4 regions of the Parashewanella tropica genome follow, and region 2 is predicted to be linked to each of the others. Evidence: predicted binding sites of a transcription regulator. Region 2 holds the regulator's gene; each other region holds the start of a gene.
The links. The regulator LexA, encoded in region 2, represses DNA repair genes until DNA is damaged. The targets are predictions, from matches to a motif close to TACTGTATNNNNATACAGTA.
Positions count from the first base shown of each region.

Region 1: the regulator LexA is predicted to act here: its motif matches at 2,502-2,521, upstream of recA (recombinase RecA).
Region 3: the regulator LexA is predicted to act here: its motif matches at 1,884-1,903, upstream of E2H97_RS17360 (LexA family protein).
Region 4: the regulator LexA is predicted to act here: its motif matches at 1,649-1,668, upstream of E2H97_RS17200 (DUF4007 family protein).

Region 1 covers NZ_CP037951.1:2,983,174-2,987,382, forward strand. The annotation lists gene alaS (alanine--tRNA ligase) at 1-697, opposite strand, end outside; gene E2H97_RS13080 (regulatory protein RecX) at 934-1,386, opposite strand; gene recA (recombinase RecA) at 1,391-2,449, opposite strand; gene mutS (DNA mismatch repair protein MutS) at 2,629-4,209, shown strand, end outside.
Region 2 covers NZ_CP037951.1:4,097,324-4,101,532, reverse strand. The annotation lists partial or broken gene coxB (cytochrome c oxidase subunit II) at 1-280, opposite strand, end outside; gene E2H97_RS18210 (cell division inhibitor SulA) at 902-1,375, opposite strand; gene lexA (transcriptional repressor LexA) at 1,372-1,989, opposite strand; gene E2H97_RS18200 (TonB-dependent receptor) at 2,243-4,209, shown strand, end outside.
Region 3 covers NZ_CP037951.1:3,924,365-3,928,573, reverse strand. The annotation lists gene E2H97_RS17365 (tetratricopeptide repeat protein) at 1-933, shown strand, start outside; gene E2H97_RS17360 (LexA family protein) at 1,023-1,658, opposite strand; gene mobC (plasmid mobilization relaxosome protein MobC) at 2,116-2,691, shown strand; gene E2H97_RS17350 (phosphotyrosine protein phosphatase) at 2,703-3,038, shown strand; gene E2H97_RS17345 (relaxase/mobilization nuclease domain-containing protein) at 3,132-3,782, shown strand.
Region 4 covers NZ_CP037951.1:3,897,156-3,901,364, forward strand. The annotation lists gene E2H97_RS17195 (ATP-binding protein) at 1-638, opposite strand, end outside; gene E2H97_RS17200 (DUF4007 family protein) at 628-1,569, opposite strand; gene E2H97_RS17205 (DEAD/DEAH box helicase) at 1,922-3,499, shown strand; gene E2H97_RS17210 (ATP-binding protein) at 3,502-4,209, shown strand, end outside.

The DNA.
Region 1 (4,209 bases), 1.1 Mb from region 2:
CAGATGGTTTTGGTAGTGGCTCCATCGTACCGTCTGGTTGACGGTTGTATTGCATGAATACTAGGTTCCAGATCTCAATGAAACGATCACCGTCTTCTTCTGGAGTACCTGGACGACCACCCCAAATGTGTTCACCGTGATCATAAAAGATCTCTGTACATGGACCACAAGGACCAGTGTCACCCATTTGCCAGAAGTTGTCAGAAGCGTATTGAGCACCTTTGTTATCGCCAATGCGAATAATGCTATCTTCAGGTACACCAACTTTATCACGCCAAATACTGAATGCTTCATCATCAGTTTCATAAACCGTAACGCAAAGCTTTTCTTTTGGAAGCTTTAACTCTTCAGTTAAAAACGTCCAAGCAAAATTGATGGCATCTTCTTTAAAGTAATCACCAAAACTGAAGTTACCCAGCATTTCAAAAAAGGTATGGTGACGAGCGGTGTAACCAACATTATCCAAATCGTTGTGTTTACCACCAGCACGTACACATCGCTGTGATGTAGTGGCACGAGTATAAGAACGCTTCTCTTGCCCTAAAAACAAATCTTTGAACTGGTTCATACCAGCATTGGTAAACAATAATGTTGGATCGTTGTGCGGAACCAACGAACTGCTATCGACAATTTGGTGACCATTGCGACCAAAAAACTCTAAAAACGCGGTTCTAAGCGCGGCAGTGGTTTGATACATGAACTCGTCCTGAAATTGGAAAGATTAAATCAGCAAGCGACAACGTTTTTGTTCTATTCGCTTTTGCCCACAGTGAAATGCGGTGATTATATACTGATAACCACCGGAAATACATGTTATAAAAGGTTTGAATTAAAAAATAAGCAACTGCTTAATAAAGAGCTTAAAATGGGCTTTAAATCAATTTCGATATACTCATTGATTAGGGTGTGTTTAGAGAAAATAATCAAAGTGAATTAATCGTCTTCACTCACATGCAAGGCATAATTGGCTTGTTCGTAATCGAATCCTTGTCCCAATAAAAAGCGAATACGTTTAGCTTTCTCGTTGTAACCTGCTGCCGGTTTTCCCGCATACTTTTTCATTGCTTTTTCTTTGGCAAGTTCAAACCAGTCACAATCTGAATTTTCTATCGCTTGTGATATGACTTCAGAAGATAGCCCTTTAAGTGACATGGCTTGGCGAATTCGAATTACACCATGACCTTTATAGATATGACTTCTCAGCAATGATTCTGCATAACGAGAATCATTAAGGTAGCCACTAGCTTCACATTCATCGAGGGCAATCTCGATATCTGTAAGCTCGAAGTCTTTTTTGACGAGTTTATCGTGGATTTGTTTGCGGGAATAATCACGGCCAGCTAATAAGCTGACCGCGTAGGATTTGGCTGTTGGTGTGTTAGACACTGGTTTAGAATACTTCGCCAGTTTCTAAATCAACGTTTTCTTCACCTTCAGCAGCTTGATTAGCTTCTGCTTTACCTAGAAGAAGAGCACGAAGTTGCTGATCGATCTCTTGTGCAACAGCAGGGTTTTCAATCATAAACTTACCTGCATTTGCACGACCTTGACCAATCTTGTCACCTTTATAACTGTACCAAGCGCCAGCCTTTTCGATGATCTTATGTTGAACACCTAGGTCAACTAACTCACCATTGCTGTTGATACCTTGTCCATAAAGGATTTGGAAATCAGCTTGCTTAAATGGTGCGGCAATCTTGTTCTTAACCACTTTAACGCGGGTTTCGTTACCAACAACTTGGTCGCCTTCTTTAATCGCACCAGTACGACGGATATCTAAACGAACAGAAGCGTAGAATTTAAGTGCGTTACCACCAGTTGTGGTTTCTGGGTTACCAAACATTACACCAATCTTCATACGGATCTGGTTAATGAAGATAAGTAACGTGTTAGACTGCTTTAGGTTACCCGCAAGCTTACGCATAGCTTGGCTCATCATACGAGCCGCTAAGCCCATGTGTGAATCACCGATTTCGCCTTCAATTTCAGCTTTTGGAGTAAGAGCCGCAACCGAGTCAACAATGATGACATCTACCGCACCAGAGCGAGTTAATGCATCACAAATTTCAAGTGCTTGCTCACCAGTATCTGGTTGTGAACACAGTAGGTTATCAATATCTACGCCTAGGTTTTTAGCGTAACCAGGATCAAGCGCGTGCTCGGCATCAATAAAGGCACAGGTCTTACCTTGTTTTTGCGCTGCTGCGATAACTTCAAGGGTCAAAGTCGTTTTACCAGAAGATTCAGGACCGTAGATCTCAACGATACGTCCCATTGGTAAACCACCCGCACCCAATGCGGCATCCAATGACAGCGAACCAGTAGAAATGGTTTCTACATCCATTGAGCGGTCTTCGCCCAAACGCATGATAGAACCTTTACCAAATTGCTTTTCAATTTGTCCCAATACTGCGCTCAGTGCTTTTTCTTTGTTTGCATCTGCTGCCATTGTTGTTCCCTCGTGGATATGTAACTCAATTCGATTTAATTGTCAGTTAGTATACTGTACAATCATACAGTATCAAGTGTTATTGAAAATAATTTTTAACTTCTTATCGGATCACGAATTTAATTCTTGCTAATATAGCCGTCAAAGATTTTTATTGAGATAGGGCTTTTCTCTTTCCCATGAATGCCGAACTAGCAAACTTAGACAGCCACACGCCAATGATGCGTCAATACCTTACGATGAAAGCTCAACATGCTGATATGTTGCTGTTTTATCGAATGGGGGATTTTTACGAACTTTTTTATGATGACGCTAAACGTGCCGCTGAGTTATTGGGGATTTCACTTACTGCACGCGGCAAAAGCGGTGGCAATCCTATCCCAATGGCAGGTATACCTTATCATTCAGTTGAGGGCTATCTGGCAAAATTAGTTCAATTAGGTGAATCTGCTGCAATCTGTGAGCAAGTGGGCGATCCAGCGACATCAAAAGGTCCTGTTGAGCGTAAAGTAGTACGTATTATCACTCCGGGCACTCTTACTGATGAAGCTTTGCTACAAGAGCACAAAGATAACTTATTAGCTGCGGTTTATGGTCGACAAAATCTATTCGGTTACGCCACATTAGATGTTGCTTCAGGTCGATTTGTCGTTAGCGAACTCAACTCATTAGAAGCGTTAGAAGCTGAGCTACAACGTACTAATCCTGCTGAATTACTGTATAGCGAAGATTTCTCAGAGTTGACCTTAATTGGCTCAATTAAAGGTAGCCGTCGTCGCCCAGAATGGGAATTTGATTACGACACTGGCATGAAAATGCTGCTTGAACAATTTGGTACTAAAGATCTGCGTGGCTTTGGCATTGGCGATGCCCGATTATCATTACAAGCCGCAGGTTGTTTGATGCAGTATGTTAAAGACACTCAACGTGCCGCCCTGCCCCACATTAATGCCATTACTCGTTTTAATCAAAACGACAGTATTGTACTGGATGCAGCTACTCGTAAAAACTTAGAACTGACTCAAAACCTATCAGGTGGGTTTGATAATACCTTAGCGTCAGTGCTCGACAGTACGGCTACGCCGATGGGCAGTCGAATGTTGCAACGCTGGATCCACCAGCCATTGACCAATCATGCTCACATTCAAGCTCGTCACCAAGCCGTATCCGAACTAATCGATGCCAATTTATATGATGAGCTACACGACTTTCTAAAAGGGTTAGGGGATGTTGAACGAATCATTGCCAGATTAGCACTTCGAACCGCAAGACCAAGAGATTTTGCACGACTTCGCCAAGCACTGGAAGTGTTACCTGAAATTCAAAATTTGATGTCAGATGCAGAGTCAGCGCATCTACAACTATTAACTCGACTATTGGGCGAGTTTCCAGCAGAACTAGAGTTACTGCAAAACGCCATTGTAGATAACCCGCCAATGCTGATCCGCGATGGTGGCGTCATCAAAGAAGGCTATAACGCAGAGCTTGATGAGTGGCGTCAACTGAGTGATGGTGCTACGAGTTACCTAGAACAAATGGAACTTCGTGAACGCGAGCAAACCGGTATTCCAACCCTAAAAGTGGGCTACAACCGTGTGCATGGCTATTACATTGAAGTGAGTAAAGCCCAGTCAGCCAATGTTCCGCTGTCTTATCAACGCAGACAAACCCTTAAAAATACTGAAAGATACATTACTCCTGAGCTGAAAGAGCACGAAGAAAAAGTCCTTTCTAGCCAAGGAAAAGCGCTTGCACTTGAA
Region 2 (4,209 bases):
TCACAAATGGAATGATGGTCCATAAGATTTCGACTTTGGTACTTTCATGGAAATTGGCGGCAACAGCGCCTTTGGATTTGCGATGCATGATCATGGCGTAGATCATCACGCCAAAGACAATCACCCCGATAACGCAGCAGATATAAAAAATAGTCATGTGCAGGTGATAAACTTCGTGGCTTATCCCTGTCACCCCTTGGGTCATATTCAGGCGCATCGACTCGGCCCAAACTGGCTGCACCATCAGTGCGCCCAACAAACAATACAACACTCGCTTCACTTGACGTCTCCTTTGCTAAACAAAGAAGAGTTACACAGTATCCCACAGCCCTATGCGAACTCTCCGGTTCCCAAAAGCTTGATGATATCTAAGAGCGTAGTGGTTAATTTCCAACAACTCCGAGGTGAGACGATATGACGTGTCTATTCCGGTACGACAATGGTAATGCTATTTCATACTGCTTTGGTGTTTCCACTTTGGCGCTTAACAGCGAATCAAATAGTACGACAGCTTTTCACTGGGACATTTCAACCTAATTCAGCGGATTTAATTTTCTGCCTTACTTTAAGCAAAGCATTCATATTGAATTTTGCTAGGTTTTTATGTCTTTCTTTTAATTAAAACAATTAAATGATAATAAATTGTTAATTTATTATTCAGGTTACCATACTTGGTGCTTACCGATTGATCAAGTTAAGGTTTTTGAAATTTTGCTTAAATTCAGACTAGAAGTGATGAAAAAATAATTGCAGTGACAATGAGAAATAGAAACTATGGAATGTTAGGAAGTCGCTGATAGGTTTATCTCTATAAAGAAGAGCTGCTGCTTCTCAGGCAAAGGTCATTAACTTCAGACCGATGCCGTAATAATTGAAGTTCGCCTCAAATACTACAGAAACCTTAGTGCGCGTAAGCCGTCATGGTTGACGTTTTGTGCATAGAGCTTGATATATCGGCTTCAGTTTCGAAAATAATGCCCATGGCGCGAGCACTTTTAGTGATCAACTGTAAGCGGCGCTTATCTTTCATGTCTAAGCTTGAGGTCCAACAAATCGCGGCGCTGCTGGTGCCTGAAGTCAGTGCCTTCTCCATTGCCCATAAGGTTTCGACTTCGTCTTTGGTATGAACCAAGAGTACTTTGTTTATGGCTATCCCTGCTTTTGCCAAAATCGTTTTGTAGTCATTGCTAGGCGGATTGATCAGTACTATCCAGCGCCCTTGATGGCTCAACTGAGCCAGTTGTGGACTAAGGGTTTGAAGTTCAGTGAGCCCATAAGACTGAGTTTGCACAGTGTTAATGGCTTGAGGCTGCCAAACATTATCACTTTGCCAAAGTCCAGGATGGTGTTGTGTTCCTATTGATTGCATACTCATAACCATTCTCCATTGCGTATCACACCGACTGCTAAACCTTCGATTTCACACTGCTCATAGGTTAAATCAACTTCTATAGGGGCATACTCTTCATTTTCTGCATGTAGGTAAACGACATTTCCCTTTTGTTCAAAACGCTTAACAGTCACTTCGTCTTCTAAGCGCGCTACAACGACTTGTCCATTGTTGGCTTGTTGCTGCTTATGTACCGCTAATAAGTCACCTTCTAAGATACCAATGTCTTTCATGCTGTCACCACGAACTCGCAGTAAAAAGTCGGCAGCAGGTTTAAATAGATGAGCATCAACTTGATAATGCTGCTCAACATGTTCTTGAGCGAGAATAGGCGCACCAGCGGCGACTTGACCAATTAAAGGTAGCCCTGTTTCTTGTTCAGTAACTTCTTGTGTTAGACGAATACCACGTGACGTTCCCGGCATGATCTCAATGTAACCCTTTTTGGCTAGGGCTTTTAAATGCTCTTCGGCAGCATTGGCACTTCGGAATCCAAGGCGGCGAGCAATTTCTGCGCGTGTCGGTGGCATGCCCGTTTCGGAAATATTACTTTTGATCAGCTCTAAAATTTCAGCTTGTCTTGGAGTCAGTGGTCTCATCGTAATGCCTGTTTGTCTATACAGTGTTACTGGTATTATATACAGTAATTACTGTAGCGCAAGAGTTAATCAATTAAGCATGGAACTCAAGAAGTTAAAATTTAACCGCTACAATCTAGCTCATTGTTTTTTATTGACTTAAAAACCTTGCGTTTTAAGTAGACATACCTCAATGTCGTTGATTGTTCTATATGTATTATTTATCATATTTAATGCTGTATCTTATAAAAATAAACATATATGGACATTGATAATGAAAACAAAACTGACTCCCACAGTGGTGGCAAGTTCTTTGTCACTGATTTTTGGTTCTCAATTGGCACTTGCAAATACGCCTACCGACAATCAATCTAATGAAGATGTTGAAAAAATCATCGTTACTGGGCTTCGTTCTAGTATCGTAAGTTCGATTTCACAGAAGAAAGATTCAAGTGAAGTGTCGGATGTGATCACCGCAGAAGACATTGGTAAATTCCCTGACATTAACGTTGCAGAGTCTTTGCAGCGTATTCCTGGGATTCAAATCACCCGTTCTCGTGGTGAAGCCTCTGGCATTGCCATTCGTGGTTTGGATGAAGTGGCAACCTTACTGAACGGCCGTAACTACTTTGGTGGTTCTTCGGATGTGAGTATCAACCGTTTCGCCAGCTTTGAAGATATTCCTGCTGAGCTGGTGGGCTCGGTGAAAGTGTATAAATCCATTTCAGCGGATTTGATTGAGGGCGGTATTGGTGGCGTAGTGGATATTCAACGTACTGATGCATTGAGCCTCGATGGTTTTACTTTTGCTGGTAGCGTTAAATCTCATTACAGTGAGCTTTCAAAAAAGTGGTCACCACGCGGCTCGATTGTTACGGGGAATGTTTGGGATTTAGACGGTGAAGATGAAAAGCTGGGGGTGATCCTTGGTGTTTCTTACTTAGAGCGTACCTTCCGTGAAGATCAAGTTCGCGTTTCCAAGTTTTCCAACATTACAGGTGACTTCCCGAGTGGCAAAGCGCCAGAAGGCGCTAAAGCAATTAAGTCTCTGAACTCTTCACCAGCGTGGGGTGATCGTGAGCGTAAAGTGTATTCCCTTGGTGTGGATTACGCGTTAGATGCTGATACCAAGTTTTATTTTGATGGTGGTTACACCGATTATACCTCTGTGCAAAAGCGTCAAGAGTATGTATGGGGTTTTAACGCTGCCAACATTATTGATGCCGACTTTACAGGCGTGAATGCTAAAAAGCCTTATGCAAAGAGCGTTAAGTTCAGTGATATGACGTTTGATGTACTGAGCATGATTGATGATCGTTATACCAAAACCTATGATGCCGCTGTCGGATTTGAAACCAAGTTTGATAATTGGGCGATCAGCACAGAAGCAAGTTATATCGATACCGACAATGAAACGGCGTTTCGTAACTCAAGGATCCGTGATAACTGGGACAAATTACCAGTAACCGTTAATCAAGGTGGTTTCCCTAACCAACCGCCAGCTGTCGACTTCGGTGACTTTAATGTGGCGGATAAAGGCAACTTTAATATGGTGCAGTGGCGTCACTTAAGTCGCCAGCTCAGTGCGAATGAAAAAGCCTTTAAGCTAGATGCTGACTACTTTTTTGATGAGGGACTCATTACCTCGCTAGAAGCTGGCATTCGTCTGGCAAAACTTGAAACCATCAAAAACACCCAAAATAACCATATTTTTGATGCTTCAGGTAAAACCTATGGCACAACGGATCCATTGGGATTAGTTGAGCCGAGTCGCTGGAACAATTTTATGAGCAAATACAGTGGTGCTCAGTTCTTTGGACAATATGTGGCGATTAACCCAACGTATTTATTGAGCAGAGATGCCGAAATTCGTAAGCACTATGGCTTTGGCTCGCAATCAACCATCCAAAATCCAAAAGATCACTTTGATTATTCTGAAGATGTGTCATCACTGTATCTAAAAGCCAATTTTGATACTGTGATCAGCGATATCTACGTTAGCGGTAACTTTGGCGTGCGTTATGTGAAAACCAAAACCACAGCAGATTATTTCTTTGATACGGGTAATAAAGACGCTGATAACAAGCCGATTTATGAAGATGTTACCGATAACAAAGATTATGCGGAGTGGTTACCTTCCTTCAACATCAATGCAGAGCTTACAGAAGAAGTGATCTTGCGATTTGCGGGTTCTCGAACCTTTGCAAGACCGCATTTAGGTGATTTAGCACCATCATTGGC
Region 3 (4,209 bases), 170 kb from region 2:
AAAATTACACCGATATTAATCTTATTCTTTGTTTTTACTAATACCGTATTAGCAGATACTGTACAAAAATCATCTAAAGCGGACTTTAAAATAGGCTTAGAAAATTATAAATCACAAAACTATGAAATAGCCTTAGAGTGGTTTACCAAAGCTGCTAATAAGGGTGATGCAGATGCTCAACACAATTTAGGTATTATGAATGAAAGTGGGCAAGGTACGCCCAAAAATAATCTTGTTGCTTTTAAATGGTTTACTCGCGCCGCTAATCAAGGTCTTTCAGTTGCTCAATATAATCTAGGAGTGATGTATCAAAAAGGTAAAGGTATACCAATAAATGAAACTAAAGCTATCCATTGGTACACCAAAGCAGCGTATCAAGGTGATGTTTTAGCACAATTTAATCTTGGTGTAATATATGAGAACTCCGAACCTTTAATTGAAAATTATAAAATAGCGAGACGGTGGTATACCAAGGCCGCAAATCAAGGTTATTCTAATGCTCAACATAATCTAGCACTGATATATCAAAAGGGTATAGGTACACCTAAAAACTATAGAATTTCTCTTCAATGGTTCACCAAGGCGGCAAATCAAGGAAATTTAGCGTCTCAAAACAATTTAGGGTTGATGTACGAAAGAGGTCAAGGCACGCCGCAAAGCTACAAAATAGCATTAAAGTGGTATACCAAGTCTGCTAAACAAGGCTTTGCTATGGCTCAACATAATATAGGTGTGATGTATTACAAAGGTAAAGGTATGCCTAAGAATTACATTAAAGCTAAACAGTGGTTTATTCTTGCTATTGCTAATGGATATAGTGAGTCCGAAAAAGCAGTATTAAGTCTTGAAAGGAAGATGTCTCCTACTCAAATAGAGAAAAGCCAAGAACTGGCTAGTCAATGCTATGAATCTGATTATAAAAAATGCAATTAGAGTTGCAAGGTACAAACAATTAACTTTGAATTAGCATGTTCACGTAAAGTTAAAACCCATTAGGTTAATATAAATTAGCCTTCAGTAACTTAGTAATACTCATAAATAGCCTGCTTAACGACACCCAGCACTTGTCCATCTTCAAACTTGATCAATGGGTAGTTTGGATTAAAAGACTTCAAATAAGTGGCATCAGCTTCATCGACAATTTGCTTAAAACAAGCAGATGATGAAGTTGGTAGTTTAGCGATAACCAAGTCACCCGATTCGTATTCTGATGTGGACTCAACAATGAGAATACAGCCCTCAGAAATACAGCGATGTCCTTGACCTTCCATTCCGTCACCACGAACTTTAATCGCGTAGCCATCTTCACCGACATTTGTGCTGGATACTTCCCACCAAGCATCAATCATATCATCTGTGATTTCATCTCTGTTTCGTGGCCAATTAATCACTTGCTTGAGCGTTAATAATGGAACACGACGGATAACTGCATTGGTTTTGAGATCTCTTGAATAAGTATCACCAATGCCTTCCATCAACCATTTAGGACTAACGCTTAGTTCATTACATATAGGCAAGAAGTAACGAGAATTTTTAGTAATGCCAGTGAGCATACGACTGATTGCTTGTTGCCTGATCCCAATACGAGATGCAAGTTCAGACTGATTAATACCAGCCTCTTTCATGACAAAATCAAGCCGTTCTGCAAGTGTATTCATACTCAAACCTAAAATCATCTAAACAAGTGAAAGTGTAGAAAAATGGATAGCTACTCAAAAAATAGTAAAGATTAAACTTTTGTTTTCCCGAATCGAGATAAATTATCACAGAACGTGGTAATTCACACATTTAAGAGTCTTAATCTTGGTTTAAGAAAGCTCATCTCACTTACAGTTTTTACTTGCTGGTGGATTGTTTATGTTCTTCACCCTAAAAGAGATGAATACGGTAAAAGTGAAAAGTCCTCTCTAAAAACTAGTGCAGGATTCGCAAACTGATGGCGTTTGCCGTAGCTTCTGCCAGCAAATGCCGTAACCTTTGCCAGCATTTGCCGTACAAGTAAATTTAATCGTTTGAAAACCCTAAAAGACTGACTTTTAACTGTACAAATATCCATCATGGCGATAATCTCAGACTTACAATGTGCGGTTGTTCTTCACTATGTTGGAGGTCGTAATGGCGAGGGTTGAAATTCGTTTAACGGACGATGAAAAATCTAACTGGAAATCATACTGTAAAAGCCAAGGTGTTTCTGAATCTGGCATGATGCGACAACTCATCAAACACTCTGTTCCTGACATTGCTTATAATGAACCTTTCAAACAAGCCAAAACCAATAAAATCACCATTCGGCTATCCAGCCATGAATTTGTAAAGCTGGAATCCCAAGCCAAAGCTGAGGGCTATATAAATCCAACAAGTTGGGTAAAGGCTTCGGTTACTGCAAGTCTTCAGCGCAATCCAATCATCACTGACTCAGAAGTAAATGCACTCAGAGAATCAAACCGTCAACTGGCTGCTATTGGGCGTAACCTGAATCAAATCGCCAGAGTGCTCAATATCGAATTTAGGGAAAGCAACAAAGTCACCAAAGACATGATAGAAATGCTAACCAAACGTCTTAATGGCCACAGAACGAAAGTGAACAAGCTTATTCATCAAAGCTATCACCGTTGGCAACTTGAGAGCGAAGAAATATATACTATCAATGACTATCGAATAGCTAATAACGAGAGTGTTATAGCTGAATAACAAATGGACTTATGAAAAAAATACTCTTTCTTTGCACTGCGAACATACAAAGAAGTAAGACCGCTGAGGTTTACTTTACCGAAACAAAACCGAATAACACTTATAAGTCAGCAGGGTTAAGCTTTAAATTGTGTGAGAAGTACAATAGCCAAATTTGCAGTGAAGAAATGCTCGATTGGGCAGATATTGTGTTTGTGATGGAGCCTGAACATATCAAACGCATACAGCAATATACTAACGATAAATACCTGCATAAGATCATTAATCTAGAAATTGAAGATAAATATCAATTTATGTCGGATAGCTTAGTCGCTGAGCTGGATAGAAAAGTGAGTTGTTTTTTATAACCAGTGTGCATTGAGTTCGTACCGTAATTTGCTAACTATCAAAAAGAAAGCCGATACAGACAGCTATAATGTGCAGAAAGAGAGGTAACTGCAATGAGTAGCCTAACTAACGACACTATCTCAGGGCTATTATCAGGTGATGTTAGATACAAATCCAACCGCATCAAGTCACTTTCTCGATACAGCAAAAAGCCGCCAGAAGTCATGGTGAAAATAAGCGGTTATTGCTACACAGCAGCTCATACCCAAAGCCATTTTGATTACATCAGTCGTAATGGAAAGCTGGAAATTGAAGATGAATGTGGTCAGGTCTACCAAGATAAACAGTCACTCCATCTTTTAGCTAAAGACTGGGAAGAACCGCAGAGCGAAACCAAAAGACACACTCGTCATAGTACTCACATTGTTCTATCCATGCCTGATGGTACCGAACCCAAAGCCGTAAAAAAAGCCGTAAGAGAGTTCGCAAAAAAGACATTCGCCAACAATCACCAATACGTTATGGCGCTGCACACTGATACCGACAGTCCACACGTTCACCTAACCGTTAAGAATCTTGGGTTTGATGGTAAACGCTTACATGTTCGCAAAGGGTTGCCGCAGATATGGCGTGAACGTTTTGCTAAAGAAATGGAAAGGCAAGGCATAGCAGCTGAGGCTACGCCTAGTTTAAGAGCCGCAAAATTAATAAATACACCAATTAAAGCCCAAACCCACGATATGCAGGTTTTAGATTGCCATTAAGAGCCATCTCAATCAGCATTCGTTGATATGATTAACCAAGAGATATACCACGTCATTATAGTCAACACCTTTGATTACCATTCGGCAAAACTTTTTATTTATCCCTTTTCTGAGTTGAGTTAATGCACAAATTTCTCCACTATTTGGTGGAGTCTTATTCCCAATTTGATAGGCCAAATGGAAAAATATCCAGTTAGTTTAGGCGGGATTTTCCGCCTCTTGATAGTTATAAGTACGACAAATACTAGAGTTATAGATATGGCTCTGAGCCAACTTTGTATATCTAAAATATATTTAAAATCAAGTTGTTGTGCCGCCAGGTATATTCAGTATTCTGGTAGAAACAATGAATTATTGGAAGGATTATGAGCCATCAAAGCCATACGCTTTCTAGCGGTGTGGTTATTAAAGTCCGACTGTAATCCGT
Region 4 (4,209 bases), 200 kb from region 2:
GGTGTGGAAGATTGTTGGCATATGTCGGCTAAAGACTGAAACAAATGCAGGTCTTTATTGGCTCGGGATTGAAAATCTAAAGCCTTGCCCATCTCGTCAAGCAGAACAACAATTCCATCATGCTGCTTAGCATTAAATGTGAAGGCTGATTTAATTTGCTCTAGACACTCTTCGTCATTTAGTTGAGCAATCTGTTTTACATCGTATTCAATGCTTAAAGACTCACTAACACTTACTAGAATTGAGTGCGCAGGCGACTCTAAGCCACATACATGCTTGACTATATGCCAGCCTTTTTTAACGTTCAATCTTGATTGAAAGTCTTTCAAAGCTTCACTGTGTTGATTTAACTTTGATTGTGCATATTGGCGCTCATCTACATTTTTTGATAGAAGTGAAGATAGAAATAGCGCAATAGTAGATTTACCAGAGCCATAAGGACCAGTTAAAGTATAAGTTCTTTGAGCACTTCCAGAGATATCTCGACTGATAGTATCAAGAACATTTATCGCTGTACCGTGAACGATAAAGCTATCAACAAATTCTTGATAATCATGTGCTTCGCTATCAATCCTTGTTGAACTTTTGTATCTCTGGTTAATTGTAATGAGTTCTTGTGCCATGCGATCAGTTGCCATAGTACTTATTTAAAAATGCTTGAGGTTCTTTAAGTAATGAATCTGAGATTTTCACCTGTCTTAAGCCGAGTGAGTCAATCCAAGATATATCGCTATTGGTAATCTCTTGAGCTTCATCCAGTTTTTGACCTAAGCCCGTTTCCGATAATCTAAAAATTCGTCCGGGAGAACATGGCTTTGTCAGTAAAGAATCAAAGTCGATGGTATTTATCTTAGATTCAGCAGTCTCTACTCTCATAAAATGGAGCAATGAGTAGATAAAAATTTCAATAGGTAAACTCTCACGTTCATCTAACTTACTGATGTAAAAACCACCACCCAGTTCTTGAACTAAATCAAGTTCCGCTAAAGGAGAGGTAAAATGATCTTCGTTAACAGTTTCTTTCTTTTTAGAAGAGGTGTTTTTAATCTTTTTACAGTATGTATTTAGAAAACAATCTACATCTTTTTTGATGGTATTCGGATTACCAATATCGTTTGTAACCATCAAGCTGCAATCGTCAATTGCATCCGAAATTAATTTTGATTTTTCAAAATGCTGTACATTTGAAAAGTTAAAAAAGTAGCGATAACTTGTAAGTGTTTCGAAGTTAAAATTCAACCAAAAATGAATCAGCCAAACCGAACCAATTTGTTCAAGGTAAGGATCTCTTCCGTTACCTTCGTGGTCTTTATCTTCAAAAAGGTAGTTCCCTAGCAATGTGACGGATTGCTCAGACTTAGTATTAGTAGACATTACGTTACAAGCTTCAGCCCAATAACGAATGGCATTAACCATGTTTTTACCAACACCGAGGTTTACAATGGCTTTTCTTACTGACTCTTCATTAGAAGTCTGAATTTTTCCACCTAAATTCAAGTGGTTAACAGCTTTATAAAGCCAACCATATCTAAGAGGGAAGGTATCGTGTCCCGTAAATTTTGCTTTCATGCTTCTGCTGTTTTGGAGGATTTGTCCAGAAATGAAGTGTATACGGGTTTTCACTGAGATAAAAGTATGAACATCATATTTATGGATATTTATACAGTGAGTCCATATTTTGAATGACTTGAATTATATGCACTAATTTAATGTATAAAAAAATTAATAATTTGATGCGAAGTTGTTATGTTTTCGTACAGCTAAATATGTGATAAATAGCGTTTTTTTTATACATCCTAGATGTTATCATAATTATCATAAGAAATTACTTAGATCTAATTATTATAAGTATTATTTTTGAACTTAATAGTGAGTAACGTTTGTGCTAAGAACTTTAGTTTATAGGTGTCCGGAACATTCATTGATACCTTTACTATCAGAAAATGCAATAAAAATTGCTGAATCTTATTTGAACAGAGAGTTAACGAAAAAAGAAATTGTAGACTCCTTGATCAATAAAGATGCTATCAATTTTATAGAAAACAATAAGCTCAGAAATCTGATCATAAAAAGCTTGAGTGAAAATGAAGCACGAAATCTTATTGATAATAAACTTGGTCTCGAAAAGTTAGGATTAAAAAAAGAAGATTACTGGACTTTCCTACAGGAATATATTCCAAATACTTTGACTGAATGGGCTGAATTTTTAGGGCTCAAAGACGAGTATTCAGCAGCAAATCAATCATCACAAAAAACTGTCGATACTTTGTATTCGCAGCCTAGCTATTCACTTTACCCTTATCAAAGAGATATTGTTAGAAAAGTAAATACATTAATATCTGACCCTGAGAAAGACCGCCTTCTGATTCATTTACCCACAGGAGCAGGAAAAACAAGAACAGCTATGAGTATTGCTTCAGCACACTTGTCAAATCGAGAAGACGGATTAGTGCTTTGGTTGGCCGATACAGAAGAGCTATGTGCGCAAGCGACTATAGAGTTTCATAAATCTTGGAGTGCACTCGGTAATCGAGGTGTAAGTGTATATTCATATTATTCTGACTCCAATAAAACTTTGAGCTCTGTAGAATCCGGTTTCATTTCAGCAGGATTGCAGCGGTTAAATTCAAGAAGAAATGGAAGCGAAAAGGCTTATTTTCAAAAACTTTTAGATAAAGTCTCATTGATTATTTTTGATGAGGCTCATAAGGCTATAGCTAAAACTTATAAAGAAACCGTCAATGAATTACTGAATAATGGTAGAGAAAAGTTTTTAATAGGTTTATCAGCAACCCCCGGGAGAAAGTTCTCATTAGACGATGAAACGGAAGATAGGCAGCTGTCAAAATTTTTCTCAGAAAATAAAATTACTATGGCAGTTGAAGGTTACAGATCACCTATACAATATTTGATAGATGAGAGGTATCTTGCTGAGCCTCAGTATTTACCCATCGATTACGAGGGAAGTACTAATTTAGAGTTTACAACAAAACAAGTGAAGGAAGAGCTCAATCAGCTATTGAAAAATCTTTCTACGGTTGAATCTAGAAACTCAGCGATTATCAAACAAGCAATTCTAGAATATGAAAATGAGGCTTCAATTATTATTTTTGCATGTAACGTTGAGCATGCTATAGCACTATCTGAAACACTTAATTGCTTAGGTTATCCTTCTGCCTCGGTCACATCTTCAGAAGATACAGTGCAGTCGAGGCGGTTTAAAATTCAACAGTTTAAGCACAGAAAGCTAAGAATATTAATAAATTTTGGAATCCTAACCACAGGCTTTGATGCACCATGTACGAACGTGGCGATTATTGCAAGACCAACGATGTCGTTAGTTTTATATTCTCAGATGGCTGGTAGAGCTATGAGAGGGAAAAAAAGCGGTGGTAACGAATCATGCAAAATTTATACGGTATTAGATAACATTCCAGAATTCACAAGTCTATGTAAAGCTTTTGGTCATTGGAATGATAACTGGAACGAAGTAGAGTAAATATGAAAAATAACATCATCCCAGCATCCCTTGCTATCACTTCGATGAGAGATAGTGGTTATAAAACAGCTGCTCATGCAATTGCTGAATTAATTGATAATAGTATTCAAGCAACAGCTACAAATGTTCAATTGTTGTGTATTGATAAATCAAAACAAGGTGGCCTACGAGCAGTTAAGCATGTTGACCAAGTAGCTATATTCGATGATGGTAAAGGTATGGCAAAGCATGTTTTACAACAAGCGCTTCAATTCGGCGGAGGCTTACATAGAGAAGATTCCTCAGGGATTGGGAAGTTTGGCATGGGCTTACCAAGTGCAACTATTTCCCAGTGCAGGAGATTAGATGTTTATAGTTGGCAAAATGGCATTTGCCACTATACATATTTAGATGTGAATGAAATTGAAGCTGGTAATTTAGAAAATGTTCCAGAGCCTATTGAAAAGCCAGTGCCAGAGGTTTGGCGAGAAGCAATTGGTGAAGATTACAACCCAGAGCACGGTACCATAGCTATTTGGAGTGATCTTGATAGAATTTCTTGGAAAACGAGTAAATCTTTATACATTCATTCTGAAAAACTCATTGGGAGAATGTATCGATATTTCATTAATGATAATCGAGTCAAAATTCGTTTCAAATCATTTACCAATGAAATCAGTCTAACACGAACTGATAATAAGCTTTTTAAAGCGAACGATCCTTTATTTTTA